3 regions of the Brachybacterium aquaticum genome follow, and region 1 is predicted to be linked to each of the others. Evidence: predicted binding sites of a transcription regulator. Region 1 holds the regulator's gene; each other region holds the start of a gene.
What was found. Region 1 encodes LexA, which represses DNA repair genes until DNA is damaged. Its sites were predicted from a motif close to TCGAACANNTGTTCGA; they were not measured.
Positions count from the first base shown of each region.

Region 1 (9,380 bases):
GGGTGTCCGAGGCGCCGGCGTGGAAGTCCGCGGCCAGCTCGCCGTACACGCCGAGCAGACCCTCCGACTCGCGGCGCACGTAGACCTTCGGCCAGATGCGGTTCATGTTCCACTCGTTGCACAGCTTGATCATCTCGACCTTGCGGGAGATGTCCACGGAGTGGCTCCAGCGACCGCGGGTCTGGAGCACGCCGTGCCCCTCGCCGGAGATCATGAACTGGAAGCGGTAGTCGTCGAAGCGAGCACGGACCACCTCCGCGTGCTCACCGTCCTCGACGAACACATATCCATGGCGGGTGAGGCTCGCCTCGACCCTCGACAGGGACAGCGGAGCCAGATCGGCATTCGCCTCGGCCCCTTCCGTCCTCGCAGGGGACTCGTTCGGTGCAGTCACTTCCAACCTCGGGCGCTCGTCGTAGGGAACTGGTGATCCGGTCTCGTGGATCGCCGGACACCCTACTCCCTCCGCATGAGAAAGGGGCCAGGAGCACCCGTGATCCCCATGACCCCGGCCCCGCGGCGTGGCGTGCGGCGGGGCCGCTGTCGCTACAGTGCGGCCATGCACCCGCCCGCCGCCCCGGAGTCGCAGGACGCCCCGCGGCCGCTGATCGCCCTGGTCGGCGCGACCGCCACCGGGAAGTCCGATCTCGCGATCGCCCTCGCCGAGCACCTCGACGGCGAGGTGATCAACGCCGACGCCCTGCAGTTCTACCGCGGCATGGACATCGGCACCGCGAAGGTCACCGCCGAGGAGCGCCGCGGCGTGCCGCACCATCTCCTGGACGTGCTGGAGGTCACCGAGGAGGCGAGCGTCTCCGCCTATCAGGCCGACGCCCGTGCGGCGATCGCCGCGATCCGGTCCCGCGGCCGCACCCCGATCCTCGTCGGCGGCTCGGGGCTGTATGTCCGGGCGGCGCTGGACGAGATCGAGTTCCCGCCGACGGACCCCGCCGTCCGCGCCCGCCTCGAGCAGCGCGTCGCCGAGATCGGCCCGGCGGCGCTGCACCGGGAGCTCGCCGGCCGCGATCCCGAGGCTGCCGCCATGATCGGCCCGGGCGACGCGCGACGGATCGTGCGCGCGCTCGAGGTGGGGGAGCTGACCGGCCGCCCCTTCACCGCCTTCCTGCCCCGCCCCGTCCACGCGGACCCGAGCACCGTGCAGATCGGCCTGCGCCGCGACCGTGCCGAGCTGCACGAGCGGATCGCGCTGCGCGTGCACCGCATGGTCGAGGCCGGGCTCCTCGACGAGATCCGCGCCCTGCGCGAGCGGGGCCTGGACCGCGGCCTCACCGCCCGGCGCGCGATCGGCTACCAGCAGGGCCTCGCCGTTCTCGACGGGACCCTCACCTGCGAGGCCGCGATCGAGGAGACGATCGTGGGCACCCGGCGCCTGGTGCGCAAACAGGACACCTGGTTCCGCCGCGACGCCCGCGTGCACTGGCTCGACGCCGACACGAACACCTCCCTGAGGCACGACCTGCTGCCCCGCGCCCTCTCCCTCGTGGACACTGCCCGCCAGGAGCATGCCCGCGAGGGACGGGCCGCGCCGGGGGAGACCGGCGTCACCGCGCCGGGGACGCCCGCGCCGTAGGCTCCTGTCCATGAGCCGCAGCATCGCCTTCACCAAGGGCCACGGGACCGAGAACGACTTCGTGGTGCTGGACGACCCCGATGGCGCCCTCGGCCTCGACGCCGCCACCGTCGCCGCCCTGGCCGACCGTCGCGCCGGGATCGGCGGCGACGGCGTGATCCGCGCCGTCCGCTCCAAGGACGCCGGTATCGACGCCCCCGCGGACGCGCCCGAGTGGTTCATGGATTACCGCAACGCCGACGGCTCCATCGCCGAGATGTGCGGCAACGGCGTGCGGGTCCTGGCCGCGCACCTGCGCCGCGCCGGGCACGTGGACTCCGACCGCTTCGAGATCCTCACCCGCGCCGGCGTCCGCACCGTCGACATCCTCGAGGACGCCGCGAGCGACGGCGCCCCGTGGAGCGTCCGCGTGGGCATGGGCGCCTCCCGCAGCACACCCGGTGCGCGGACCGTCGAGATCGCCGGGCACCGGCTCGAGGCGACCGACGTCGACATGGGCAACCCCCACGCCGTCGCGTTCCTGCCCGACGACGTGGTGCTCGAGGACCTCGACCTCACCCGCCGCCCGGCGCTCGACCCCGAACCCGCGGACGGCGCGAACATCGAGCTGGTCACCCTGCGCGGCGACCACCACGTCGCCATGCGCGTCCACGAGCGCGGCGTGGGCGAGACCCGCTCCTGCGGCACCGGCGTCGCGGCCGTCGCCGTCGCCTCCGCCCTGCGCGCCGGGGACGAGTCCTGCACCCCCTGGACCGTGGACGTCCCCGGCGGCCGCCTCCAGGTGGGCTGGACCGACGACGGCGAGGTCACCCTCACCGGCCCCGCCCAGCTCGTCGCCGACGGGACCACCCTGGTCTGAGCCGCGACGGTCCAGCGCCGGAGGCCGGCTCTCAGTTCTCAGTTCTCGGCTCTCAGTTCTCGGGTCTCAGTCCCCGGGTCCGATCTCGAGGATCCGGAAGCCCTTCGCACTCGCGGCCTTGCGCACCGGACGCGCCGGCAGCTGCTCGCCGAGCCAGCGCGCCAGCGGATCGGCGCCGAGGTTCTTGCCGACCACGAGCGCGGCCGTGCCCGTCGGCCGCAGCCGCGCCGTCCACTCCAGAAGCAGCGCATGCAGCGCCGGCTTCCCGATGCGGATCGGGGGATTGGACCAGAGCGCATCGAGAGCCAGGTCCGCGGGCACCTCGTCGGGCGCGATGACGCGGAGGTTCTCCGCGCCCGCCCGGCGGGCATTCTCGCGCGTGAGCTCCCGGGCCCGCTCGCTGACGTCCACCGCCCACACCTCGGCGTCCGGGTGCAGCAGCGCCGCGGTCAGCGCGATCGGCCCCCACCCGCAGCCGAGGTCCAGGATCACGCCGTCCGCGGGCGGCTCGGCGATCTCGTCGAGGCGGTCCAGCAGCACGGCGGTCGCCTTGTCCAGCCCGTGCCCGCTGAACACCGCGGTCGAGGAGACCAGGTCCAGGTCGCGATCGGCCAGGCGCACCCGGAGCGGGAAGCGACGGTCCTCGGCGGAGGGGGAGGCGGTGAAGTAGTGCTCGTCCACCCGAGCAGGATACGGAGCCGCAGCCCGCGTCCCGGCCCGCCTGGGCGTGATCCGCGCTCCGCCCAGCGCAAAATCTCTCGACCCGGGCGCGGGGACGTGGGATTCTTGGGGAACCCGTTTCCGACCGAAGGAGAACCCCGATCGTGCCCATCGCCTTCCATCCCGACCCCGATTCCGACCTCGACGTCGACGGGACCACCACGGGAGGAGCCGGGGCCGACGCACTCCCGACGGACGCGGACGCGACCGGCGCCCCGACCCGCCCGGCCCCGTCGGCCGACGGGACCCCCGCGACCGACGGCACTCCCGCCACTCGCCGACGCGACCCCCTCACCGAGCGGATCCTCGCCCGCGGCGACGCCTCCGTCTCCGCCGTGACCTACGGCTCCGAGACCGACGGGGAGCAGTACGACCTCGCCGACCGCCAGGCGCTGCGCCGCGTCGCCGGGCTCTCCACCGAGCTCGAGGACGTCACCGAGGTCGAGTACCGCCAGCTGCGCCTGGAGCGCGTGGTCCTCGCGGGCCTGTACACCTCCGGCAACGCCGACGAGGCCGAGAACAGCCTGCGCGAGCTCGCTGCGCTCGCCGAGACCGCGGGTTCCGAGGTGCTCGACGGGATCCTCCAGCGCCGCGCCCACCCCGACCCTGCCACGTTCCTGGGCAAGGGCAAGGCTGCGGAGCTGGCCGAGATCGTCGCCGAGACCGGTGCGGACACCGTGATCGCCGACGGCGAGCTCGCCCCCGGCCAGCGCCGCGCTCTCGAGGACATCGTCAAGGTCAAGGTCGTCGACCGGACCGCCCTGATCCTGGACATCTTCGCCCAGCACGCCAAGTCCCGCGAGGGCAAGGCGCAGGTCGAGCTCGCCCAGCTCGAGTACCTCCTGCCGCGTCTGCGCGGCTGGGGCGAGTCGATGTCCCGTCAGGCCGGCGGTCGCGTCGCCGCCGGCGGCGCGGGCATGGGCTCGCGCGGTCCCGGTGAGACCAAGATCGAGCTGGACCGTCGGCGCATCCGCGACCGCATGGCCAAGCTCCGCCGGGAGATCAAGGAGATGGCTCCCGGTCGCGAGGCCCAGCGCGCCGACCGCACCCGCCACCAGGTGCCGGCCGTCGCGATCGCCGGCTACACCAACGCCGGGAAGTCCTCCCTGCTGAACCGCCTCACCGGCGCGGGCGTGCTCGTCGAGAACGCCCTGTTCGCGACCCTGGACCCGACGGTCCGCCGCGCCACCACCCCGGACGGGCGCGAGTTCACCTTCGCCGACACCGTCGGCTTCGTGCGCCACCTGCCCACCCAGCTGGTCGAGGCCTTCCGCTCCACCCTGGAGGAGGTCGGCGGCTCGGACCTGCTGCTGCACGTCGTGGATGCCTCCCACCCGGACCCGGAGGGGCAGATCACCGCCGTGCGCACCGTGCTCGGCGAGATCGAGGGCTTCGACGTGCCCGAGATCGTGGTGCTGAACAAGGCCGACCTCGCCGAACCCGAGACCATCGCCCGCCTGCGCAGCCAGGTGGGGGAGAGCGTCGTCGTCTCCGCCCGCACCGGCGAGGGCATCGAGGAGCTGCGCGAGCTGATCGCCGAGCACCTCCCGCGCCCCGCCGTCGAGGTGGACGTGGTGGTGCCCTACTCCCGCGGGGACCTCGTCTCCCGTGTACACACCACCGGCGAGATGCTCGAGGAGGAGGAGCACCTCATGGAGGGCACGCGCGTGCACGCCCTCGTGGATGAGGCGCTCGCCGCAGAGCTGCACGGCGCGGCCTGAGCGGGGAGGGCCCGGGCGGCCGATACGCTGAGCCGATGACCGCAGCGCCCGAGCACCCCGCCGTCCCTGCGGCGGGGGACGTGCCGCTGGGCACCCTGATGGAGGCCGCGGTCGCCGCCGTCGGCGGCTCGCCCCGCCCCGGCCAGCAGGCCATGGCCGAGGCCGTGGACACCGCCATGTCCGGCGGCCGTCACCTGCTGGTCCAGGCCGGCACCGGCACCGGCAAGTCGCTCGGGTACCTCGTGCCCGCGCTGCGCCACGCCCTGGCGAGCGGCCGGCCCGTGGTGGTCTCCACCGCCACCATCGCGCTGCAGACCCAGATCGTGCGCAAGGACCTGCCGCGGCTCGTGGAGGCGCTCGCCCCGCACCTGCCGCGCACCCCCACCTTCGCCCTGCTCAAGGGCCGCGCGAACTACCTGTGCAAGCACAAGATCGCCGGCGGCTATCCCGTGGACATCGAGCCCGGGGCCCTGTTCGCGGAGGCCTCCACCGACCCCTCGCGCAGCGGAGGGGAGCGACTCGGCGAGCAGGTCAAGCGCCTGCGCGAATGGGCCGACGAGACCGACTCCGGCGATCGCGACTCCCTCGAGGACGCCGTCTCCGACCGCGCCTGGCGCCAGGTCTCCGTCACCGGCAACCAGTGCATCGGCACCTCCTGCCCACTGGTGGAGAGCTGCTTCGCCGAGCGCAGCCGCGAGATCGCCCGCGAGGTGGACGTCGTGGTCACCAACCACGCCCTGCTCGCCATCGACGCCTTCGACAAGCACGGCATCATCCCCGACCACGACGTGGTCGTCTTCGACGAGGCCCACGACCTCACCGCCCGCGTCACCAGCGCCGTCACCGACCAGCTCAGCCCCGGCCTGCTGCGCGCCACCGTCCGCGAACTGCGCGGGCTCGGGGTCGCCGGCACCGCGCTCGAGGACGCCTCCGAGGAGCTGCGCGAGGCGCTCGAGCTCGCCCCCGACGGCCGTGTCATCGGCGACCTGCCGGAGCGGCTCGCCGACGCGATCGTGCAGCTGCGCGTCGAGGCGCGCACCGCCCACTCCGACGCGAAGGACGCCGGCGACGACTCCCTCGCCGGGGCACGCAAGACCGTCCGCGCGAACCTGCAGGAGATCATCGACGTCTGCGAGCGCCTCACCGACCCGGGGGAGGACGACGTCGTCTCCGTCTCCCGCGGCCAGGCCACCGGGCGGGTCTCCCTCCAGGTCGCCCCGCTCAGCGTCGCCGGCGCGATGCGCGGCGCCATCCTCGAGGAACGCACCGCCGTGCTCACCTCCGCCACCCTCGCCCTCGGCGGCCGCTTCGAGCCCGCCGCGGGGGAGGTGGGCCTCGCCCGCTCCGGGCGCATGGACGCCGACGCGCTGCCGCGCACGGAGGACTCCGGAGCGTGGGCCGGGATCGACGTGGGCAGCCCCTTCGACTATCGCCGCCAGGGCATCCTCTACACCGCCCGGCACCTCCCTCAGCCGGGCCGCGAGGGGCCCTCCCCGCTGATGCTCGACCACCTCACCGACCTGGTGGAGGCCTCGCGCGGGGGAGCGCTGTGCCTGTTCTCCTCGCGCCGCGGCGCGGAGCTCGCCGCGGAGCACGTGCGCGCCCGCCTGGACCTGCCGATCGCCGTGCAGGGCGAGGACTCGATGGCGAACCTGGTGCGCACCTTCCGCGAGCACGAGGACGCCTCCCTGTTCGGGACCCTCACGCTGTGGCAGGGCGTGGACGTGGCCGGACGCTCCCTGCGACTGGTCACCATCGACCGGATCCCCTTCCCCCGTCCCGATGATCCTCTGACCGCCGCGCGCCAGGAGCGCATCGGTGCGCACGGCGGCAACGGGTTCATGGCGGTCTCGGCCCAGCACGCCGCGCTGCTGCTCGCCCAGGGTGCCGGGCGGCTTATCCGCACCGAGTCCGATCGCGGCATGGTCGCGGTGCTCGACCCGCGACTGTCGACCGCGCGGTACGGGAGCTTCCTGCGCGAGTCGATGCCGCCGCTGTGGCCGACCTCCGACCCCGAGGTCGCCCTCGGCGCGCTACGCCGCCTCGCGGCGAGCTGAGCGCGCTGCCCCGCCTCGCGGCGAGCTGAGCGCACTGCCCCGCCTCGCGGCGAGCTGAGCGCACTGCGCCGCCTCGCGGCGGGCTGGAACCGCTCAGACGGCGCGCAGCACCGCCACGACCTTGCCGAGGATCTCGGCGTGGTCGCCGAGGATCGGGGCGAAGGCGGGGTTGTGGGGCATGAGCCAGACGTGGTCGTCGCGCTGGACGAAGGTCTTCACCGTCGCCTCGCCGTCGATCATCGCGGCGACGATCTCGCCCTTCTCCGCGGTGGACTGCGAGCGCACCACGACCCAGTCGCCGTCGCAGATGGCGGCGTCGATCATCGAGTCGCCGACCACCTGCAGCAGGAAGAGCTCCCCGCCTCCGACGAGCCGCTCGGGCAGGGTGAACACGTCCTCGACCTGCTCCTCGGCCGTGATGGGGATGCCGGCCGCGATCCGGCCCACCAGAGGCACGTTCACCGAGTGCGGCGTGAGGGTCGACTCCGGGGCGGCGGGGGCGGGGGCGTCATCCGCATCCGGCATGACGACCTCCATGGCGCGCGGACGCTTGGGATCGCGGCGCAGGAAGCCCTTGCGCTCGAGGGTCTGCAGCTGGTGGGCGACCGACGAGGACGAGGTCAGGCCCACGGCATCACCGATCTCCCGCATGGTGGGCGGGTATCCGCGCGCCGCGACCGCCTCGTTGATCGTCTCCAGGACCAGGCGCTGGCGGCGGGTGAGCCCCTCGGTGCGCGCATCGGCCGGCGCGTCGCCGCGGGCCCGGGTCGGCTTGGGGGTGCTCGTCGTCATCGTGCGGCCTCCTGAGGTCCTGGCGTGAGGGGTCCTGGCTTCGTCTGTCGGACCCTCGCGGTTCAGTAGGTCCGTGGCCCCAGACTAGGGCGGCACCGGACGGAAGCCAAACATGTGTTCGAGATTCCTCTTGCGTGTCGCACGACCCGACGGCTACAGTCGCACAGAAATTCGATCGAACAGGAGTTCGGAGATGCGTACCCATACCGCCACGGTCCTTCCCTTCCCGCGGCAGGACGAGCAGCGCCCCGCGCGTGCGGTTCGAGAGCACGTTCGACTCGAGCCGACCCGCCGCGGTCGCCTCCTCCTGACCGTCGTCGCCTTCCTGCTCGGCCTGCTCGTCGCGGCCGTCGCCCTGCTGGTGCTGGACCTCCCCGCCGCCCTCGCCGGCACCGAGGAGCGTCCCGCGGTCGTCACCGTCCAGCCCGGGGACACCCTCTGGGGCTACGCCGAGGAGCACGCCCCCGAGGGCGTGAGCCACTCGGAGTACGTCGCGCAGGTCCGCGCGCTCAACCACCTGCCCACCGGTCGGATCACCGCCGGCACCGAGATCGAGCTGCCTGCCGAGGGGAACTCCGCCCGCTGAGCGCATGCGGTGCCGGTACCCTGAGCGGATGCACTGCCCGTTCTGCCGCCACCCCGATTCGCGCGTCGTCGACTCGCGCACGTCCGACGACGGCGCGACCATCCGGCGCCGACGCCAGTGCCCCAACTGCTCCCGGCGCTTCTCCACCTCGGAGACCGCCTCCCTGTCCGTGCTCAAGCGCTCGGGCGTGAGCGAGCCCTTCAGCCGCGCGAAGGTCATCTCGGGCGTGCGCAAGGCCTGCCAGGGCCGCCCCGTCAGCGACGACCAGCTTGCGATGCTCGCGCAGAAGGTCGAGGAGAACATCCGCTCCAGCGGTCAGGCCGAGATCGACGCCCATCAGGTCGGTCTGGCGATCCTCCAGCCGCTCCAGGAGCTCGACCTCGTCGCGTACCTGCGCTTCGCGAGCGTCTACCAGGACTTCGACTCCCTCGAGGACTTCGAGGCCGCCATCGCGCGGCTGCGCGCCGAGGGCATCGGTGACGCTGCGGACGTGCAGGCCGCGACCGCCGGCGCCGCCGACTGAGCGCCGCACCTGTCACCCGGCCCCCCGGCGCGGCGGGGTCCACAGGATTCCCGGACGTGGTGCGGAGCGGGTCCCGGATGTGCTTAAGATGTCCTCCGTGCACCGACGAGGTGCGCGTCTGATCGGCGGTCGTGGAGGGGAAGCCACGGCCGCCGATCCTCGTTCCGGGACAGGTGAGCGGCGACCCGGGGATCGCTGGTCAGAGGATCGGCGGTCCGGGGATCGCCTGTCCGGGGGTCGGCAGCCCAGCGCTCAGGCGCCGTCTGCACCCTCCGGAGCCATGCCGGCCGGCAGCTCCCGTGCATGGACCACCCCGAGGTGCTGGGTCGAGCGCGACATGGCGACGTAGAGGTCGCCCGCGCCATGGGCGTCGATCAGCTCGGCCGGCTCGACGATCACCACGGTGTCGAACTCGAGGCCCTTGGCGTCCTGCGCGGTCATCACCGCGATCTCGTCGTCCACACCCGCGGACCCGGTCCCGATCCGGGGCAGGTCCCCGTCGGCCCGCAGCGCGGCGGCGAGGTCCTCGAG
Region 1 is NZ_JACHLZ010000001.1:2,069,405-2,078,784, reverse strand. It holds gene HNR70_RS09300 (YbjN domain-containing protein) at 1-394, opposite strand, end outside; gene miaA (tRNA (adenosine(37)-N6)-dimethylallyltransferase MiaA) at 560-1,591, shown strand; gene dapF (diaminopimelate epimerase) at 1,602-2,450, shown strand; gene HNR70_RS09285 (class I SAM-dependent methyltransferase) at 2,517-3,131, opposite strand; gene hflX (GTPase HflX) at 3,275-4,891, shown strand; gene HNR70_RS09275 (ATP-dependent DNA helicase) at 4,927-6,948, shown strand; gene lexA (transcriptional repressor LexA) at 7,042-7,740, opposite strand; gene HNR70_RS09265 (LysM peptidoglycan-binding domain-containing protein) at 7,934-8,326, shown strand; gene nrdR (transcriptional regulator NrdR) at 8,355-8,849, shown strand; gene HNR70_RS09255 (HelD family protein) at 9,102-9,380, opposite strand, start outside.

Region 2 (9,380 bases), 1.4 Mb from region 1:
CGCCGTCAACGCCATGGCCCTGCACATCGTGGCGGTGTCCGTGTGGGCGGGCGGGCTGCTGGTCATCGGCCTGCTCGGTCCGCGCCTGGACGACGAGCGCCACCGCGCCGTCGTCGCCCGCTTCTCACCGTGGGCGCTCGCGGCCGTCGTGGTCCTCGCCCTCTCGGGCCTGCTCAGCGCCTCGATCCGCCTGGACAGCTGGGCGGACCTGGTCACGACCGGGTACGGCCGCGTCGTGCTCGCCAAGACCGTCGGCCTCCTCGCCCTCGCCGTGCTCGGCGCCCTGCAGCGCCGCCGCCTCGGGGACCGGCTGCGCTTCCGCCACCTCGCGCTCACCGAGGGGATCCTCCTCGCCGCCGTGATCGGAGCGTCGATCGCGCTCGGCCGCTCGGCCCCGCCCGTGCCGCAGGAGGTCCCCGTCGTCGGCGACCTGCGCGTGCTGTCACTGGCCGGCCACCTCCCGCCCGAGCGCGAGTTCGGCCCGGGCGCTCTGTTCACCGTGGTCCAGCCCGACTGGGTCTCCCTCGGGATCGCTGCGGCGATGGCGGGGCTCTACCTCGTCGGCGTGCGCAGGCTGACCCGCCGCGGCGACGCCTGGCCGTGGGTGCGGACGCTCAGCTGGATCGCCGGCTGCCTCGCCTTCGCCTGGGTCATGAACGGGGGCGCTGCGGCCTGGGGCCTGTTCCGCTTCGACGCCCACATGGTCCAGCACATGGCGATGATGATGATCGCCCCGCCGCTGTGGGTGCTCGGCGCGCCGGTGACCCTGCTGTCCCGCGCGGTCGCCCCGCGCACCGACGGCTCCCGCGGCGTGCGCGAATGGGTGCTCGCGGCGCTGCACTCCGGATACTCCCGGGTGATCTCCTCCCCGCCGGTGGCCGGGCTGTTCTTCGCCGGCTCGCTCGTGGTCTTCTACTTCACGCCGCTGTTCGAGCTGGCGATGTACCACCACGCCGGGCACGTGCTGATGACCGTGCACTTCCTCGCCTCGGGGTACCTGTTCGCGTGGGTGCTGATCGGCATCGACCCCGCGCCCCGGCCGATCAACCCGGTGATGAAGCTGCTCACGCTGCTGGTCACCCTCGCGTTCCACGCCTTCTTCGGGGTGGCGCTGTACTCGGCGACCTGGCTGATCGCCGAGAACTGGTACACGGACCTGGGCATGTACGACCCGGACCGGCTGATGCTCATCCAGGAGCGCGGCGCGTCGATCATGTGGGCGATCTCGGAGGTCCCCACCGTCGGCTACGCGATCATCGTCGCGGTGCTGTGGATGCGCTCCGAGGACCGCCGCGCCCGCCAGTACGACCGCAAGGCCGAGCGCGACGGCGGGGCGGAGCTCGCCGCGTACAACGCGTACCTCGCGAGCCTGCAGGGCGGGGGAGCGGCGGTCGGGGAGTCGCGGCCGACGGGCCCGGTCGGGGACGGGGCGGCGTCGGACGGGGCGGTGTCGAACGTGGCGGTGTCGGACGAGTCGTCGTCGGACGACGAGGCGACCCCGCCTCGCTGATCCCGCGCACCTCGCTGATACCGCGCCCCCGCGGCGAGCTCCCCGTCGCTAGAACGGCGGCGGGTCGCCCGGCGGCTGGAGGGACCCGTCCCGCCCGAGTCGCCAGCCGTCCTCCCCGTTCGGGCCCGGAATCGGATCACTGGGAGAGAGGCCCTGCTCGAGAGCCTCGCAGAGCCGACGGGCATTGTCGACCCGGGCGAGGCGAAGCGCCTCGAACTGCTCCCATGCCTCGGTCATCTCCTCGACGACCTGGGGTGTGGCGAGGTCGCGGCTGTCCTCCTGCCGCGCCATCAGGTGCTCCGAGGTCATCCACCAGGTGGTGCCCGACTCGTCGTCCCGCACGGGGTCGAGCCGGCCGAGGGTCTTCAGCCGGTGGTGCTGGCGGCACAGCGCATGGAGGTTCTCCACCGAGGTGGGGCCGCCGGCGGCGGGATCCTCGTGGTCGAACTCCTCGATGTGGTCGAACTCGGTGAGCTCCCGGGTGGGGCGGCCGCAGCCGGGGACGGCGCAGGTGGGCTGGCGCTGACGCAGATGCTCGCGCTGGGCGGGGCTCGGGCGGTACCGCTGCGCGGGCTGGGGGAGGAACCTCCCGGTGGCCGGATCGGTGAGGATCCGGTACCAGACGTCCTCGCGGCCAGCGAGCTCGCGGGCCATCTCGGCAGGCAGTGGGGTGGTGCCGTCCAGCATCCCCGGGGCGTCGGACTCGCCGAGCATCGTCATGAACGGGACCGTCACGGTGATCCGGAAGCGGGGCTCGGGCACCTCGACGCCGTCGGTGTCCAGGGCCGCGGCGAGCAGCAGGTCGAAGCGGAGCGCGGAGAGGGTGGGCAGCACGCCGCTCGCGCTGATCAGCCCGCCCGGATCGCCGGGGACCTCGGTGCCGTCGTAGAGCGCGTCGCGCTGGGCGTCCTGCAGGCAGTGGGCCGCGCGGTCCAGGCGCTCGGCGAGGTCGAGGATCTCGGGCAGCGGTCCGATGATGCGCAGGCAACCGGTGCCGTCCGGGCGCGGCGGGTCCATGACGACCCGCCGACGGGCCGCCGGGGTGGCCCGCTCGGGCAGGGGGGTGCGGCTGATCGCGGAGGTGATGAGGTGGCCGAACTCCCGGGAGAAGGACTCCGGGGTGATGTCCAGCGCGACCTTTCCGAGCGCCTCGTCGACCCCGCGCACGGCATCGTCCTCGAGGTCGGAGGTGCGCTCGAGGACCTTCTCGAACCAGCCCACCGGCAGGTCGCCCCGCTCGAGCCGCTCGAGGGTGCGGGGCAGGAGGGTGCCGACCCGGTGGGTCTCACGGAGGATGCGGGCCGCCTGCGTCCTCGCGCAGCGCAGGGCGAGCGACACGTTCAGCTCGTCCATCGCCGCCTCGTCCTTGTCCCAGTCGGGGCCGAGCGGGTCCTGGGTGGTCTCCAGCAGGGTCCGGTAGCGGGCGGCGAGACGGCGGGAGTCCTCACGGCCGCTGTCCCAGAGCTGGGTGAGCTTCTGTCCGGTGCGGCGGGAGCGCTCGGCCCCGGCCCTCCGGACGCGATCCTGGGTCACGGAGCGGCGGCGACGCCTCCGCTGGGCTGCGCGCTCGGCCGCGGCGGCGGCCTTCCTGTCCGGGGGCGCGAGGAGGAATGGCGAGTCGTCGTCAGCGGTGTCACCCAATGCCCTCGCCCCCTCGCGCGGTGCTGCGGGCCCCTCGCCCGCGTCCTCGAATGTGTGATCCATTCTACGGAGCAGGGGTGACAGCCGAAAGGTGTGTGGATAACTCCGAATGGGCTGCGAACTGCGGCGATGGAAGCGCGTGCAGGTGTTCGATTCGATCGGCCGACGGGCCATTGCACCCCCGGACGCGCCGACGGCGGCGACCGCGCAGTGCGGTCGCCGCCGTCGGGCGGGGGAGTCCTGCCGAGCGCTCAGCCCGGAGAGACCGTCAATGCCGGCCCCTCAGAGCCAGTCCCCCTGGGCGTTGCGCTTCTCGGCACCGATGGTGGTGTCCGGGCCGTGGCCGGTGTGCACCACGGTGTCGTCCGGCAGTGCGAACAGGCGCTCGCGGATCGACTCCTCGATGGTCTCCCGGGAGGAGAAGGAGCGGCCGGTCGCGCCGGGACCGCCCTGGAACAGGGTGTCGCCGGTGAACACGGCGCCCAGCTCCTCGGAGTAGAAGCAGGTCGAGCCGGGGGAGTGGCCCGGGGTGTGCAGGGCCTCGAGGCTGACGCCCGCGATGGTGAACATGTCGCCGTCGGCGATGTCGTCGTCCCAGGGGAGGTCGCCGTGGGTGAGCTGCCAGACCTCGCGCTCGGCGGGGTTCAGCAGGATCGGGGCCTCGAGCGCCTCGGACAGCTCCGGGGCGAAGCGGACGTGGTCGTCGTGTCCGTGGGTGAGCAGGATGCCCACGCACTCGCGCTCGCCGACCAGGTCCTCGATGGCCTGCACGTCGTGCGGGGCATCGAAGACGACGCACTGCTCGTCGTCGCCGAGCACCCACACGTTGTTCTCGACCTCGTGGGTCTCCCCGTCCAGGGAGAAGGTGCCGGAGGTGGTGCCGTGGGTGAGGCGGGCGGTCATCGCTTCACCTCGACGACGGTGCGCAGGGTGTTGCCGTCGTGCAGCGCGTCGAGCGCCGCGTCGGTGCCGGCGAGGTCGGTGCGGCCGGTGACGAAGCGCTCCAGCGGCAGGCGGCCCTGCAGGTAGAGGTCGATCAAATCGGGGAAGTCGCGCTCGGGCAGGCAGTCGCCGTACCAGGAGGACTTCAGCGCGCCGCCGCGGCCGAACACGTCGGCCAGCGGCAGGGTGATCTCGACGCCCGGGCGGGGCACGCCCACGAGCACCACGCGGCCGGCGAGGTCGCGGGCGTAGAAGGCGGCCTCGTAGGTCTGCGGGATGCCGACCGCGTCGACCACCACGTCGGCGCCGAAGCCGCCGGTGAGCTCCTGGACCTTGTCGGCGACCTGCTGCGGGGAGAGGCCCTTGGTGAGCAGGGTGTGGGTGGCGCCGAGCTCCTCGGCGGCGGCGAGCTTCTTCTCGTCCACGTCCAGGCCGATGATGGTGGTGGCGCCGGCGAGCTTCGCGCCCGCGATCGCGGCGCAGCCCACGCCGCCCAGGCCGATCACGGCGAGGGACTCGCCGCGCTGGACCTGGCCGGTGTTCATGGCGGCGCCGAGGCCGGCCATGACGCCGCAGCCGAGCAGACCCGCGACCTCGGCCGGGGCGTCCTCGGAGACCTTCGTGCACTGGCCCTCGTGGACCAGGGTCTTCTCGGCGAAGGAGCCGATGCCGAGGGCCGCGGTGAGCTCGGTGCCGTCGGTGAGAGTCATCTTCTGCGAGGCGTTGTGGGTCGCGAAGCAGTACTGCGGCACACCCTTCTTGCAGGCGCGGCACTCGCCGCACACCGCGCGCCAGTTCAGCACGACGTAGTCGCCGACCTCGACGTGCGTGACGGCCTCGCCGACCACGGACACGCGGCCCGCGGACTCGTGGCCGAGCAGGAACGGGAACTCGTCGTTGATGCCGCCGTCGCGGTAGGCGAGGTCGGTGTGGCACACGCCGGTCGCCTCGATGTCGACGATGACGTCGTGGGGACCGGGGTCGGGGATGACGATGTCGAGCAGCTCGGCGGGCTGCTTCGCGGCCCGGGCGACGACGCCCTTGACGGTGATGGGCATGCTGGCCTCCTTCGAGGGGTGGGGGTCGTGGCCAGCCTAACGAGTGGAGGCTGACCGCGAATCGAGGTCCCACCTTCGAGCGCCCTGATGCACGGACTACGGCCTCCGCTCAGTGCCTGTCGGCGAGCTTCCCGTCCCGCACCGACTGATGCTCGGGGTTGAAGGCCCTCCCCGGAGCCCTGTAGTCGCCGCCGACGGGCTCACTCTTCCCTGTCGAGTCCGCGATGGCATTGTGGCCCTCGAGATTGCTGATCGCGGCGTCCGCATCCGAGGACCGTTGCACCACCATGGAGAGCGCTTCAGCGGTCCCGGCATCGTCAGGGACAAGTTTCAGGGCCCGGGCATGATCGCGGACCACCGATGCCTCGTCCTCGGTGAGGAGGATGCTCGTGCGGTCGCCCGGGGATTCGAGGCCGTAGGACGATGTCGCCGCGCGGGAGCCGCCCGAGGTGTCCAGGGTGACGACGTAGGTGGACTCTCTCCCGCTCGCATCCGAGCGGACGACACTGGTCATCGACGAATCGCCGTGAGGGAGCCATTGCGCCGCGCTCTCCTGGTGCCCGTCCGGGTACGTGCGCGTGATCGACTGCTGCGTGAACATGTTGCTCGACAGCTCGGAACTTGCCGGACCGGTGGTGACGCCGCCGGCGACGTCGACGGTCCTGGTCCTCTGGTTCTCGACGTATGTCGTGAGCACACCGTCACCGGTGTTGCTCGGGTACTTGCCGTTCGTCAGGGCTTCCTGGTAGGCCCTGCGTCCGGAGGCGGTGTCCTCGAACGTGGCAGTCTCGAAGGTCGAGCCGTCCCGGGAGTCGGACTGGGCGATGTGCAGATTGAGGTCATCGGTGCCGAGCCGCGCGGTGACCGTGCTGTTCATCGCGGACGTCGGTCCCGTCGTGACGGTGAGGTTCCCGTCGGAGTCACGGCCGACGCTCGTGGTCGTCCCCTCCCCGTTCGACTTCTGGGCACCGATGGAGAACAGCCCGTCTCCGACGACCCCGATGCCGACGTCCGCGCCTCCGGACGTGGCTCGCTCGCTGGAGAAGGACACGGAAGCCCCCGGCGGGATCGATGACGGATCGTGGGGCGTGATCGCGAGCACCTCGGCGATGGAGGTCCCCTCGGGGACCGTCACCTCGTACTCGGTGGAGCGTGAGCTCCCGCTGTTCACACCGACGTCTCCGGAGAAGTTGACCCCCTTGGCGGCGAGCTCTGCCTTCGCCTCCTCGGAGAGCTCCGAGGTGACGGTGTACGTGACCGTCCCGTCCCCGTTCTCCCTGAAGGAGCCCGAGGTCTTCACGTCGAGCGAGTACGAGGCCTCGACAGGGCCCGCCTTGCCCTCCTCATCGACCAGAGGAGCGGAGATCTGGACCGTGCCGCTCCGGTTCCCGTCTTCGTCCACGGAGGTCTCGATGCTCCCGTGATCTCCCTCCAGCTTCGACGAGAGGGTGCGGACGCCTTCTCCCGGCGTCGCGTCGAACTCATCCTCCGGGCTGTCATAGTCGCCGTCGTACTTGTCGACCTTCTTCTCGACCGGCTCCAGACCGAAGAGATCGTTGATGAGGTCCTGGATGCCCTGGTCCGCCCCCGCCCCCTTCGAACCCCCCGGATCCAGCGCCGCGAGCAGGGGATTCCCCGAGCCCGGACCACCAGCGCCCCCTGGCGCCACGGCCTCCGCCAGGGTCCGTGCCCAGCCCACCGCCTCGGAGAGCGGGCCCGCTGCAGTGGTGAACCAGGAGGACAGGTCCGGCAGCCCGAGCCTGTCGCCGAGGCTGCGGCCCCCGCCGGACCCGTCCGACGAGGCCGCGTCCTGCTCCTGCGCGTGCTCGGCGAGCTCCCTTCCGCGGGCGGTGACGTCCTCGGCCGCCTGCGTGAGGAGCCTGTCCACCTCAGCCCAGCGAGCGCGCAGCGCGTCGGCGTCGGGACCCACCCAGGTCACCGACATGACCGCGGAGGTCAGGGTCGAGGAGTGCTGCAGCATCTCGCGCCCGCACCGTCGGAAGGCCGTCGCCTGCTCGCGCAGCGCTGCCGTGTCCGCACCCTGGAAACCCATCGATCCTGCCCCTCATCTGTCGTGTTCCCTCGAGCGTAGGGGCCGACGGGGGATCGCGACATGGGGAGCACTCCCCATCCGCCCGCCCGCCCTCGTCGGCCGACGGCCTTCCCATCGGCCGACATGCCGCTCGCCGACCCCCGCCATCCACCGACCCCCGGCCGCCCGCCGCCGCGCCCTCTCCTAGAATGGTCCGCGGTGCCCGCAACCGGGACGCTCCGACTGCGGACCGTTCCCCCGCGCGCACCCCCGTGCACTCCAGGACGAAAGCGAATCCCGTGTCCGACACATCCCCCGCGCCCGGCGCGCCCGAGATCGACGAGGAGTCGATCAGCGCCGCCGTCGAGGCCGCCCTCGCCGCGATCGCCGCGGCCCCCGACACCGCCGCCCTCAAGCAGGTGCGCATCGACCACGTGGGCGACACCAGCGTGCTCACCACCGCGAACCGCGCGATCAAGGACCTGCCCAAGGAGCAGAAGGCCGCCGCCGGCAAGCTCGTCGGCCAGGGCAAGGGCCGCGTCCAGCAGGCGCTCGGCGCCCGCCAGGCCGAGCTCGCCGCCGCCGAGGAGGAGGCGACGCTCGCCGCGGAGACCGTCGACGTCACCCTGCCCACCGACCGTCGGCCGCGCGGTGCTGCGCACCCGCTGAGCACGCTGGCCGAGCGGATCGAGGACTTCTTCGCGGGGCTCGGCTGGGAGATCGCCGAGGGGCCGGAGGCGGAGTCCTCCTGGCTGAACTTCGACGCGCTGAACGCGGATGCGGAGCACCCCTCCCGCTCGCTGCAGGACACCCTGTACCTCGCGCCCGAGGACTCCGGGATGCTGCTGCGCACCCAGACCTCGCCGGTGCAGATCCGCGCCATGCTCGAGCGCGGCGCGCCCCTGTACGTCGCCTGCCCGGGCACCGTGTACCGGGCCGACGAGATGGACGCGACGCACTCGCCGATGTTCAACCAGGTCGAGGGCCTCGCCATCGACAAGGGCCTGACCATGGCGAACCTCGTCGGCACCCTCGACGCCTTCGCCGCGCACGTCTTCGGCGGCGCGCCGATCACGCGCCTGCGCCCCAACCACTTCCCCTTCACCGAGCCCAGCGCCGAGATGGACTTCCGCTGCTTCGCCTGCGATGCGCGGCTGGGCCTGGACCACGACGCGGACCCGGACTGCCGGGTCTGCGGCGGCACCGGCTGGATCGAGATGGGCGGCTGCGGCATGGTCCACCCGAACGTGCTGCGCGCGGCCGGGGTGGACCCCGAGGAGTACCAGGGCTTCGCCTTCGGCCTCGGCATCGAGCGCATCCTCATGCTCCGCAACGGCGTGGCGGACATGCGCGACATGGTGGAGGGCGACGTCCGCTTCTCCCAGCACTACGGGACGGAGATCTGACATGCCCCGCATTCCCCTGACCTGGCTCGCCGAGCACGCGGCGCTGTCCGCGGACGCGTCCGCCCTGCAGGTCGCCACCGACCTCTCCCGCGTGGGGCTCGAGGAGGAGGCGATCTTCGGCGCGCAGGTGACCGGCCCGCTGGTCGTCGGCCGCGTGCTCGACCTCGTCAAGGAGCCGCAGAAGAACGGCAAGACCATCAACTGGGTGCGTGTGGACGTCGGCCCCGAGCACAACGAGGCCGCCGACAACCCCAAGGACCCCCAGCCCGGCGAGGAGCGCCCGAGCCGCGGCATCATCTGCGGCGCGCACAACTTCGAGGTCGGCGACCTCGTGGTCGTCTCCCTGCCCGGCACCGTGCTGCCCGGCGACTTCGCGATCGCGGCCCGCAAGACCTACGGCCACACCTCGGACGGCATGATCTGTTCCGGCGAGGAGCTCGGGCTCGGCCCGGACCCGGACGGCGAGGACGGCATCATCGTGCTCGGCCGCGGCCACGCGAAGGGCCTCACCGGCGAGCCGGGCGACGACGCGATCGCGCTGCTGGGCCTGGCCGACGAGGTCGTCGAGATCAACGTGACCCCGGACCGCGGGTACTGCTTCTCGATGCGCGGCGTCGCCCGCGAGTACTCGCACGCTACCGGCGCCGCGTTCACCGACCCGGTCCCCGGCGTGGAGATCACCGCGACCGACCGCGGCGGGATCCCGGTCCAGCTGCGCGACCAGGCGCCGCTGAACGGCGTGGAGGGCTGCACCCGCTTCGTCGCCCTCGAGGTGCAGGGCGTGGACCCCG
Region 2 is NZ_JACHLZ010000001.1:715,119-724,498, forward strand. It holds gene HNR70_RS03215 (bifunctional copper resistance protein CopD/cytochrome c oxidase assembly protein) at 1-1,510, shown strand, start outside; gene HNR70_RS03220 (HNH endonuclease signature motif containing protein) at 1,559-3,043, opposite strand; gene HNR70_RS03225 (MBL fold metallo-hydrolase) at 3,434-4,054, opposite strand; gene HNR70_RS03230 (S-(hydroxymethyl)mycothiol dehydrogenase) at 4,051-5,151, opposite strand; gene HNR70_RS03235 (hypothetical protein) at 5,261-7,204, opposite strand; gene pheS (phenylalanine--tRNA ligase subunit alpha) at 7,483-8,589, shown strand; gene pheT (phenylalanine--tRNA ligase subunit beta) at 8,591-9,380, shown strand, end outside.
Region 2: HNR70_RS03220 (HNH endonuclease signature motif containing protein) is a predicted target of LexA. The motif match lies at 3,198-3,213, and genes of this name have one in related genera.

Region 3 (9,380 bases), 340 kb from region 1:
CGGAGAAGGGCTTCGACATGACCACGGTCGAGGAGATTGCCGCCCGCGCCAAGGTCTCCAAGCCCATCGTCTACGAGCACTTCGGCGGCAAGGAGGGGTTGTACGCCGTGGTCGTGGACCGCGAGGTCTCGACGCTGCTCTCCGATCTGGAGACCTCGCTGTTCGATCAGCGCGCCCATCCGCGGGTGCTCATGGAGCGGGCCGCGCTCGCCTTCCTCTCCTACATCGACGAGAACGAGGACGGTTTCCGGATCCTCGTGCGCGACTCCCCCGTCAGCCACTCGGTCGGCACCTTCTCCTCCCTGCTCACCGACGTCGCCCAACGGGTCGAGGAGATTCTCGCCGCCCAGCTGCGCCTGCACTCCTATCCTCCGAAGGACGCGGCGCTGTACGCGCAGATGCTGGTGGGGATGGTCGCCTACACCGGGCAGTGGTGGCTGGAGACCCGCAAGCCGTCCAAGGAGATCGTCGCCGCGCGGATGGTGAACCTCTCCTGGTACGGGCTGAGCGCGCTGCAGAAGAAGCCGGAGCTCGGCGCAAAGCGCGAAGGGACGGGCGGCAAGCGCGAGGAGCCCGGCGAGTCCCGGGGCTGAGCGCCCCGTCGGACGCGAGAACCTAGACTCGCCTCATGCCCACGACCCCTGCCGCACCCGACGGCGCCCTCGCGCCGCCCCACGACGAGGTCGACCGCATCGTCGAGGGCTGGGCCCGCGCCCGCGAGGATCTCGACGTCGCACCGCTCGCGGTGTTCTCCCGCATCTCCCGCCTGTCCCGCTTCCTCGAGACGGCGCGGCGCGAGGCGTTCTCCGACGCGGGGCTCGAGGGCTGGGAGTTCGACATGCTCTCGGCCCTGCGCCGCAGCGCCGAGGACGCCCTCTCCCCCGGCGCGCTCATGCGCGAGACCCTCGTGACCAGCGGCACCATGACCACTCGGATCGACAAGCTCGTCGCCCGCGGGCTGGTCTCGAAGAACCGCAGCCCGCACGACGGCCGGTCGGTCGAGGTGCGGCTGCGGCCCGACGGCGTCGCGCGGGTCGACGCGGCGATGGAGCGGCTCCTGACCGCGGAGCGCGAGCTTCTCGCCCCGCTCGGGGACACGGACCGCTCCGAGCTCGCCGGCATGCTGCGCGCGCTGCTGCTCACGTTCGAGACCTCGGACCCCCTCGCGCGCTGACCAACCCCTCGCGCGCTCACCACCCCTGATGCGCTGACCGCTCGCGCCACCCTGACACACCCACCCTTCGAGGACACCACCGCATGGCCCATCTGCTCGGCACCCAGTCCCTCCACGTCGCACTGCCTGATCGCGTGCTGCTCGACGACATCACCGTCGGCATCGACGAGGGCGATCGCATCGGCGTGGTGGGTCGCAACGGAGACGGCAAGTCGACGCTGCTGCGCCTGCTCGCCCGCACCCAGGAGCCCGACGACGGCCGGGTCACCGTGCGCGGCGGGGTGCGCGTCGGCGTGCTCTCCCAGCAGGACGAGGCGACCGTCGGGGCGACGGTGCGCCAGCGGGTGGTCGGCGACCGGCCCGAGTACGAGTGGGCGTCCGACGCGCGCATCCGCGACGTGCTCGCCGGGCTGCTCGGCGGCATCGATCTCGAGGCGCCGCTCACCGACCTCTCCGGCGGTCAGCTGCGCCGCGTCCACCTCGCCGAGCTCCTGGTGGGCGACTGGGACGTGCTGCTGCTGGACGAGCCGACCAACCATCTGGACGTCGAGGGCATCGCATGGCTGGCCGAGCATCTGCGCCGGCGGTGGAGCGCGAAGGACGGCGGGCTCGTGGTCATCACGCACGACCGCTGGTTCCTCGACGCCGTCTGCACCCGGATGTGGGAGGTGCACGACGGGATCGTCGAGCCCTTCGAGGGCGGGTACGCGGCCTACGTGCTCCAGCGCGTGGAGCGCGACCGGCAGGCCGCGGCGATCGAGTCGAAGCGGCAGAACCTCATGCGCAAGGAGCTCGCGTGGCTGCGGCGCGGTGCCCCGGCCCGCACCTCGAAGCCGAAGTTCCGCATCGACGCCGCGAACGAGCTGATCGCGGGCGAGCCGCCGGTGCGCGACACGGTCGCGCTGACTCAGCTGGCGACCTCGCGCCTGGGCCGCGACGTGATCGACCTGCTCGACGTCGACGCCGGCTACGGCGAGACGACGGTGCTGCACGACGTGACGCTGCACATCGGTCCGGCCGACCGCATCGGCGTGCTCGGCCCGAACGGCGCCGGCAAGTCGACGCTGCTGGCGCTGATCACCGGGGACCTCGAGCCGCAGACCGGCCGGGTCAAGCGCGGCAAGACGGTGACGGTGCGGCAGGTCTCGCAGCGGCTCGAGGGTCTGCAGGACCATCTGCGCACGCGGGTGAGCGACCTGGTGGGCCGGTACCGCAGCTCGTATGCGGCAGGGAAGGACGAGGTCTCCCCCGGTCAGCTGCTTGAGCGGCTGGGCTTCACCGCCGCGCACCAGAAGGTGCAGGTCGGGGCGCTGTCCGGTGGTCAGCAGCGCCGACTGGACCTGCTGCTGACGCTCCTGGAGGAGCCGAACGTGCTGGTCCTGGACGAGCCGACGAACGACATGGACACCGACATGCTCGCGGCGATGGAGGACCTGCTGGACACCTGGCCCGGGCCGCTGATCGTCGTCTCCCACGACCGGTACCTGCTCGAGCGCGTCACGGATCAGCAGTACGCGGTGCTCGACGGGAAGGTGCGGCACGTGCCGGGGGGCGTGGAGCAGTACCTCGACCTGCGCGCGGCGAGCGAGGCCGCGGCGGGTGCGTCGGGTGGCTCGGGCGGCGGGTCCGGGACGGGTGGGGCGTCCGACGGGGCCCCCTCGCTGACCGGCGCGGAGGCGCATGCGGCGCAGAAGGAGCTCGGCGCGGTGGAGCGTCGGATGCAGAAGCTCGCGAGGACCACGGAGAAGCTGCACGCCAAGCTCGCGGACCACGATCAGACGGACTATCAGGGCCTGCAGGAGATCACCGCGGAGCTGCGCGAGGTCGAGCAGGAGAACGAGGAGCTCGAGGAGCGCTGGCTGGAGCTGTCCGAGCAGCTGGGGTGAGGCTGTGCGGGTGAGGTGACGGCTGTGCGGACGGGATGAAGCGCGGCCAGGATGAGGTCGTGTCGGTGGCGTGAAACTGTGCGACCTCGGGCGACTTGCATCCCGCCCGTCACTGTCGGGGGTGATGTCCCAGGCAGTAGACGTCGACGCGGTCCTGCGGGCGGATGATCCTCGCGGGGAGCGGGACGTCGGGCAGGCGCAGCTGCAGGTTCTCGAGAGCGCGGAGGAGAGAGGAGTTCTGCTCCGGCGCACTCGGCCCCGGCGAGAGCTCGCCGCGCTGTCGGCGCTCCCTCTCGAGCTGGCGGGTGTACGTGCCGACCGGGTCGAAGTTGATGCCCCGCCGGCTGGCCGACTGCCCGTAGCGGCTGGTCCAGCGGACGGTGCGGCGCACTCCGTCCTCGCCGAGTACCACCTCGACCTTCTCGCCGGCGCTCTCCTTCTGGTTGTCGGCGGCGCAGAGCCCGTTGCCGTTCTCGAGGGAGGTCTCCCCGCCTTCGGACCAGGGCACGATGTGGTCCATCTGCCGGATCGAGCCGTCGCAGTGCGGTGCCCGACAGGTCTGGTGGGCAAGGGTGAGGAAGCGGGTGAGCGAGGTGGGGAATGCTCTGGATCTGGATTCGAGGGCGACGAGCTGGCCGTCGTCGGGATCGGTGTAGAGGCGCCGCATCGTCAGGGAGAGCTCCGTGTCCTCCTCCGCCTTAGCGACGCGCAGCATCTCCTCGCGAACGTGCTCATATGGGACGGAGCCGAAGCCCTCGATGCTCGCGGCGTCGGCGTGTGCGGGGACGAAAAGCGAGCGGTCGGTGATGACGACGCAGACCTCGAGAGCGCTCGGATCGACGCCGTCACCGCGGCCGATCAGGGCGTCGGTGAACAGGTCGGCCATGATCTGCTGATGCCCGCGCCGGTCCCCGTGCGCTCGCGCGCCCTCCGCGGCGACCGAGAGTCCCTTGCGGATCCGGGCGCCGTCGATGGCGGGGATGAGTGCGGTGACGGTCGCCATGCCGTGGTCGGCGCGGCGGATCGTCACGTGGCGCTCCTTCTTCGCCTCCCGATGGCGGTCCGCCGCCCCCGCCGGGTCCAGCGAGTGCAGTGCCTTCGCCACGTGGTCGCCGATCTCCCCGGTGCCGCAGTCCTTCAGGTCCGAGAGCTGGGCGGTGAGGAGCTCGTCGACCTGCTCGCGGACCTCCGGCGTCACGGGACCCATGGACGACCCGATCTTGTGGACGGACTGGGCGCGCAGCGCGTTCCCGGCAAGGGCGGTGAGCATTCCCGGCATGCTCTGGACGAGACGGCGGGAGGTGGCCATGCTCCGTCCGGCCACCGAGCGCGATTGCTTCAGGACGCGGGAGGCTTCGGAGCGTGCGACGTTCGTGGCCTGCCGGGCGTTCTCGTCGCGGCGGAGGCAGTCGTCCTTGACCGCCTGCTCGAGGCGGACGATGGCGCGCACGCGGACTGCCTCGAGCGCCGCTTCGATGTCCACGATCCCGGCAAGCAGGGCGATGGACTCCTCGGCGGAGAGCCGGTCGAGGACTGTCGAGCCGCGGGCGCCGAGCTCGGCGAGGATCTCCCGGGCATCGCGCAGATCGACGTCGCCGATGGTGAGACTCCCGCCGTCGGCCGTGATCGGGAGGGACATCGGCGGGGCGGAGAGTTCTGCGGCGAGCTCGGCGGAGCGGGCATCGCGCTCCTCCGGAAGACCGGTTCCGGCCTCCTCGGGGAATTCGCGATCCTGCGGCTCCTGTGTCATGCGTCAATTTTCGCACAGCGGTTCGAGGAGCGGAAGACCCGGAGCGACACTACTCGCAAGTAGGTTCGAATTGTGGATAACCGAGGCGTGGGGAGGAACGGTCGATGCGCCCGCACACCCCAGGAGCGGGAGCCCCTCTCATCATGCTCGGTCAGCGCGGGATCCGACGGCGACGTTGCCTGACGCGGGAGTGCCAATCACCCCCTGGAGAAATCATCCGCAGAAACGACATCCCGCCTCGAAAACATCCTGTGGACATAACGAATCTCCGCATTCCGCGACGACAGATCCTCGGCAACAGAGAATCGTCCTCCGAAAATGCGGGAGAGAAACAGCTGGTCACACAGTGACCCTTCGGAGCCTCATGCTCGCACGCCCCTCCGACAGACGACGCTGCGAGGTGCTCGGCTGTGGACGAGCGGGTGCTGTGCAGGAGCGAACGCAGAGGGAGAGCGGCCCCTCCCCGACTGCCCTCAGCTCCCCGACGGCCCTCAGCTCGCCTCGAGCACGCTCGCTCCCGGCGCGGACCCCCGCGCCACCAGGCAGGACTCCACGAGACCGTCGCTCATGAGCCCCGCCGCGACGGTGCGGGCGGAGGCCTCGTCCTCGACGAGCGCGGCGATCGTCGGCCCCGACCCGGAGACGATCGCGGCGTGGGCGCCGAGCCGCTCGGCGGCCTCGACGACCGGCTCGAGCCCCGGATGCAGTGCGAAGGCCGCGACCTGCAGGTCGTTGTGGAGGGTGTCGGCGAGCATCTCGAGGCTGCCGCCGCTGAGGGCCTGCAGCTGGCGACCGTCGATCTCGGGTCGCTCGACGATGCCTCGGCCGCTCGCGGCCACGATCTCGTCGAACCGTCGGAAGACCTCCGGGGTCGACAGGTGACCGCCCGGGACGGCCAGCAGCCAGGTCCATTCGCCGTGCGTGAGGACGGTGGTGAGGTCGGCGCCGTTGCCTTGGCCGAGCGCGGTGTGCCCGAGCATCGCGAAGGGGACGTCCGCGCCGAGGCGCGCGCCGAGCCGGCGCAGGTGCTCGCTCCCGAGACCGAGCCCCCACAGACGATCCAGCGCGACCAGCGTCGCGGCCGCGTCGGCCGACCCGCCCGCCATGCCGCCGGCGACCGGGACCTGCTTGCGGATGTGGAGGGCCGCCCCGAGGTTCACGTCGAATTCCGCGCGCAGCAGCTCGGCGGCGCGCAGGGCGAGATTGGTGCCGTCCAGCGGCACCTCGCCCGGCACCTCGGAGTCGACCGCGAGGCTGAGCTCGTCGGCGCGCGTGGCGGTGACGGTCTCGTAGAGGTTGACGGCCTGGAACACGGTCGCGAGTGCGTGGTAGCCACGCTCGTCCACCCCGCCCACGTGCAGCGAGAGGTTGATCTTGCCGGGGGCGCGCACCACCACATGCTCGAGCGCGGGGCTCATCCGGGGATCTCCCCGTCGGCCGACGGGCCGGGTGCCCCGTCGGCCGGCGCGCTCTCCCCCGCCGCCCGGGCGATGGCCTGGAACTGCTCGACCACGAGCGTCTCGCCGCGGGCCGACGGGTCCACGGCCGCCGCCCGCAGGATCTCCTCGGCGCGGGCGGCGCTTCCGGCCCAGCCGGCGAGCGCGGCGCGGAGGGTCTTCCGGCGCTGGGCGAAGGCGGCGTCGACCACGGCGAACACCTGAGCGCGCTCGGCCTCGTCCCCGAGCGGCCGCTCGTGGCGCACGAGCTCCACGAGCGCGGAGTCCACGTTCGGGACGGGCCAGAAGATCTGCCGCGAGATGCGCCCCGCGTGCACGGCGCGGCCGTACCAGGCGGCCTTCACGCTCGGTCCGCCGTAGGTGCGCGAGCCGGGCCCGGCGGTCAGGCGGTCCACGACCTCGGACTGCACCATCACGAGCGCCGAGCGAAGGGAGCCGAAGCGCTCGAGCATGGTGAGGAGGATGGGGGTGGCGACGTTGTAGGGCAGGTTCGCGACCAGCATCGTCGGCTCCCCGGCGCGGGGCAGGGCGGGCAGCTCGGTGACCTGGAGGGCGTCGGCATGGACGAGCCGGAAGCGATCCTCCTCCACGCCCCGGGCGCGCAGCGTCATGGGCAGCAGCTCGGCGAGGCCGCGATCGAGCTCGACCGCGACCACGTCGGCGCGCGCCTCGAGCAGGCCCAGGGTGAGCGAGCCGAGGCCCGGGCCCACCTCGAGCACGGCCTGGCCGGGCTCCACGCCGGCGCGGCCCACGATCGTCCGCACCGTGTTGGGGTCCATGACGAAGTTCTGTCCGCGCTGCTTGGAGGGGCGGATACCCGCCGCCTCGGCGAGCTCGCGGATGTCCCGCGCGGTGAGGAGCAGGCCCGACCCCTCGGGGGCGCCCTCGGGAGAGCTGCCGGGATCCTGCCTGCCGCTCGCCCAGCCCGCGCCGCTCATGCCGCGTCCCCGACGGGCCAGCCGTACACGTCCTGCGTGGTGGCGCGCACCGTGCGGCACGCCGGCTCGAGGTCGACCCCGGCCGCTTCGGCGATCGTCGCCATGGTCAGCGGGATCAGGTACGAGGAGTTCGGGCGGCCGCGGTACGGGACCGGGGTGAGGAACGGAGCGTCGGTCTCGACCATCACCTGGCCGAGCCCCACCTCGGCGAGCGCCTCGCGCAGACCGGTGGAGTTCTTGAAGGTCACGGTGCCGGCGAAGGAGAGGTACCAGCCGCGGTCCGCGCACTCGCGTGCGAACTCGGCGTCGCCGGAGAAGCAGTGGAACACGGTGCGCTCGGGCGCCCCGTCGGCCTCGAGGATCTCGAGCACGTCGCGATGGGCGTCGCGGTCGTGGATCTGCATCGGCAGGTCGAGCTCCTTGGCGAGCGCGATGTGGGCGCGGAAGGCGTCGATCTGCGCCTGCCGGGCCCGGTCGTCCTTCTTCGAGGTGCGGAACCAGTCCAGGCCCGTCTCTCCGACGACGATCATGCCCGAGCCGCGCAGCAGGTCGGAGACCTCGGCGAGCGCGTCGTCGAGGCTCGGCAGCTCGCGGCCCTCGTGGTCGTGCCCGCGGGCGTGCAGCGCCGCCTCGTTGGGATGCACGGCGACCCCGCCGCGCAGGCTCGGCGGGCAGTCCGGGGCGGCCAGCAGCGCCGCGGTCCAGCGCACGGCCTCCAGGTCGGAGCCGATGGTGATCTGCGCGTCGATGCCGGCGGCCGCGGCACGGGCCACGTGGTCGTGGACGCTGAGCTGCTCGTCGCCGTCGGCGAAGTCGAGATGGCAGTGGTTGTCGATCACCGGGAAGGGCAGCGGCTCCGGCGCCGGCGGCCAGGAGCGGTCGCGCTTCTTCCCGCGGGGATCGAGGTCCTCGCGATCGCGCACCGGCGGGAGCCCGGCGGCAGTGAGCCCGGCGGCAGTGAGCTCTGCGGCATTGGTGGTCTCGTGCGGTGACGACATGCGAACATCGTAGGAGGCTCCGCGCCCTCCCCCGGACCGCGTCCCGCGCCCGGACGTCCGGCTCCCGAGCGCGCCGGTGTGCTACCTCACGGGCCGAGGTGAGGCGGAATCTCGCGGGATGTGACAGGATAGGTCGTCGTTGCGCGCCCTTTCGTGCACCCGAGCGCCCCGAGCGCGGAGACCGCCGGCAGGTTCCCTGCCCTGGTCCCTGCACCGGGTTCGGGTCGCTGCTCGGGACGGACGCCAACGCTCGTTCATCCTCCGGACCGTCAAGGAGCGTCCCATGGCAGTGCCCAAGTTCAAGATGTCGCGTGCCCGCACGCACTCCCGTCGCTCGCAGTGGAAGGCCAACAACGCCGACCTCGTGCAGGTGACCGTCCGCGGCCGCACCGCGAACGTCCCGCGCCGTCTGGCCAAGGCCTACCAGCGCGGCCTGCTGCAGATCGACGACTGAGCCCCGCTCAGCGCGACGCGCAGAACTCGTCATGACGCCCCCGGCACCTCGGTGCCGGGGGCGTCATCGTGCGTGGGGGGCCGGGGAACACCCCGCGCCCCTCACCCCCGCTGCTTGAGCGCCAGGTCGTAGAGCTCGCTCGCGCCCACGCCCTCGTGCCCGCGGGCGACCTCCTTGGCGGCGTCCTTCAGCCGCTCCCCCGCCGCAGCGCGTGCGAGCACATCGGCGACCAGGTCCTCGGCCGAGGCCGCGACCGGCTCGGCGCCGGCGACCACGAGCACGATCTCGCCGAGCACCTCGCGCTCCGCCGCCCACTGCGCGAGCTCGCCGAGGGTGCCGCGCACGATCTCCTCGTGGGTCTTGGTCAGCTCCCGTGCCACGGCCGCGCGGCGCCCCTGGCCGAACGCCTCCGCCATCGCGGCGAGGGTCGCGGCGGTGCGGCGCGGCGACTCGAAGAACACCATGGTGCGGCGCTCCTCGGCGAGCGGCTCCAGGGCGCTCGCCCGTCGGCCCTCGCGCCGGGGAGGGAAGCCCTCGAAGGCGAAGCGGTCCGGGGCGATGCCCGAGGCGGCGAGCGCCGTCAGCACGGCCGACGGGCCGGGGATCACCGTGACCTGCACGCCCGCATCGGCCGCGGCGCGCACCGCCTCGAAGCCGGGATCGGAGACGACCGGCATCCCCGCATCGGTGATGATCAGGACCCGCTGCCCAGCGGCGAGGGCG
Region 3 is NZ_JACHLZ010000001.1:1,733,159-1,742,538, forward strand. It holds gene HNR70_RS07710 (TetR/AcrR family transcriptional regulator) at 1-593, shown strand, start outside; gene HNR70_RS07715 (MarR family winged helix-turn-helix transcriptional regulator) at 629-1,174, shown strand; gene HNR70_RS07720 (ABC-F family ATP-binding cassette domain-containing protein) at 1,258-3,060, shown strand; gene HNR70_RS07725 (HNH endonuclease signature motif containing protein) at 3,170-4,810, opposite strand; gene HNR70_RS07730 (4-(cytidine 5'-diphospho)-2-C-methyl-D-erythritol kinase) at 5,302-6,228, opposite strand; gene rsmA (16S rRNA (adenine(1518)-N(6)/adenine(1519)-N(6))-dimethyltransferase RsmA) at 6,225-7,205, opposite strand; gene HNR70_RS07740 (TatD family hydrolase) at 7,202-8,203, opposite strand; gene rpmF (50S ribosomal protein L32) at 8,487-8,657, shown strand; gene rsmI (16S rRNA (cytidine(1402)-2'-O)-methyltransferase) at 8,759-9,380, opposite strand, start outside.
Region 3: HNR70_RS07725 (HNH endonuclease signature motif containing protein) is a predicted target of LexA. The motif match lies at 4,821-4,836, and genes of this name have one in related genera.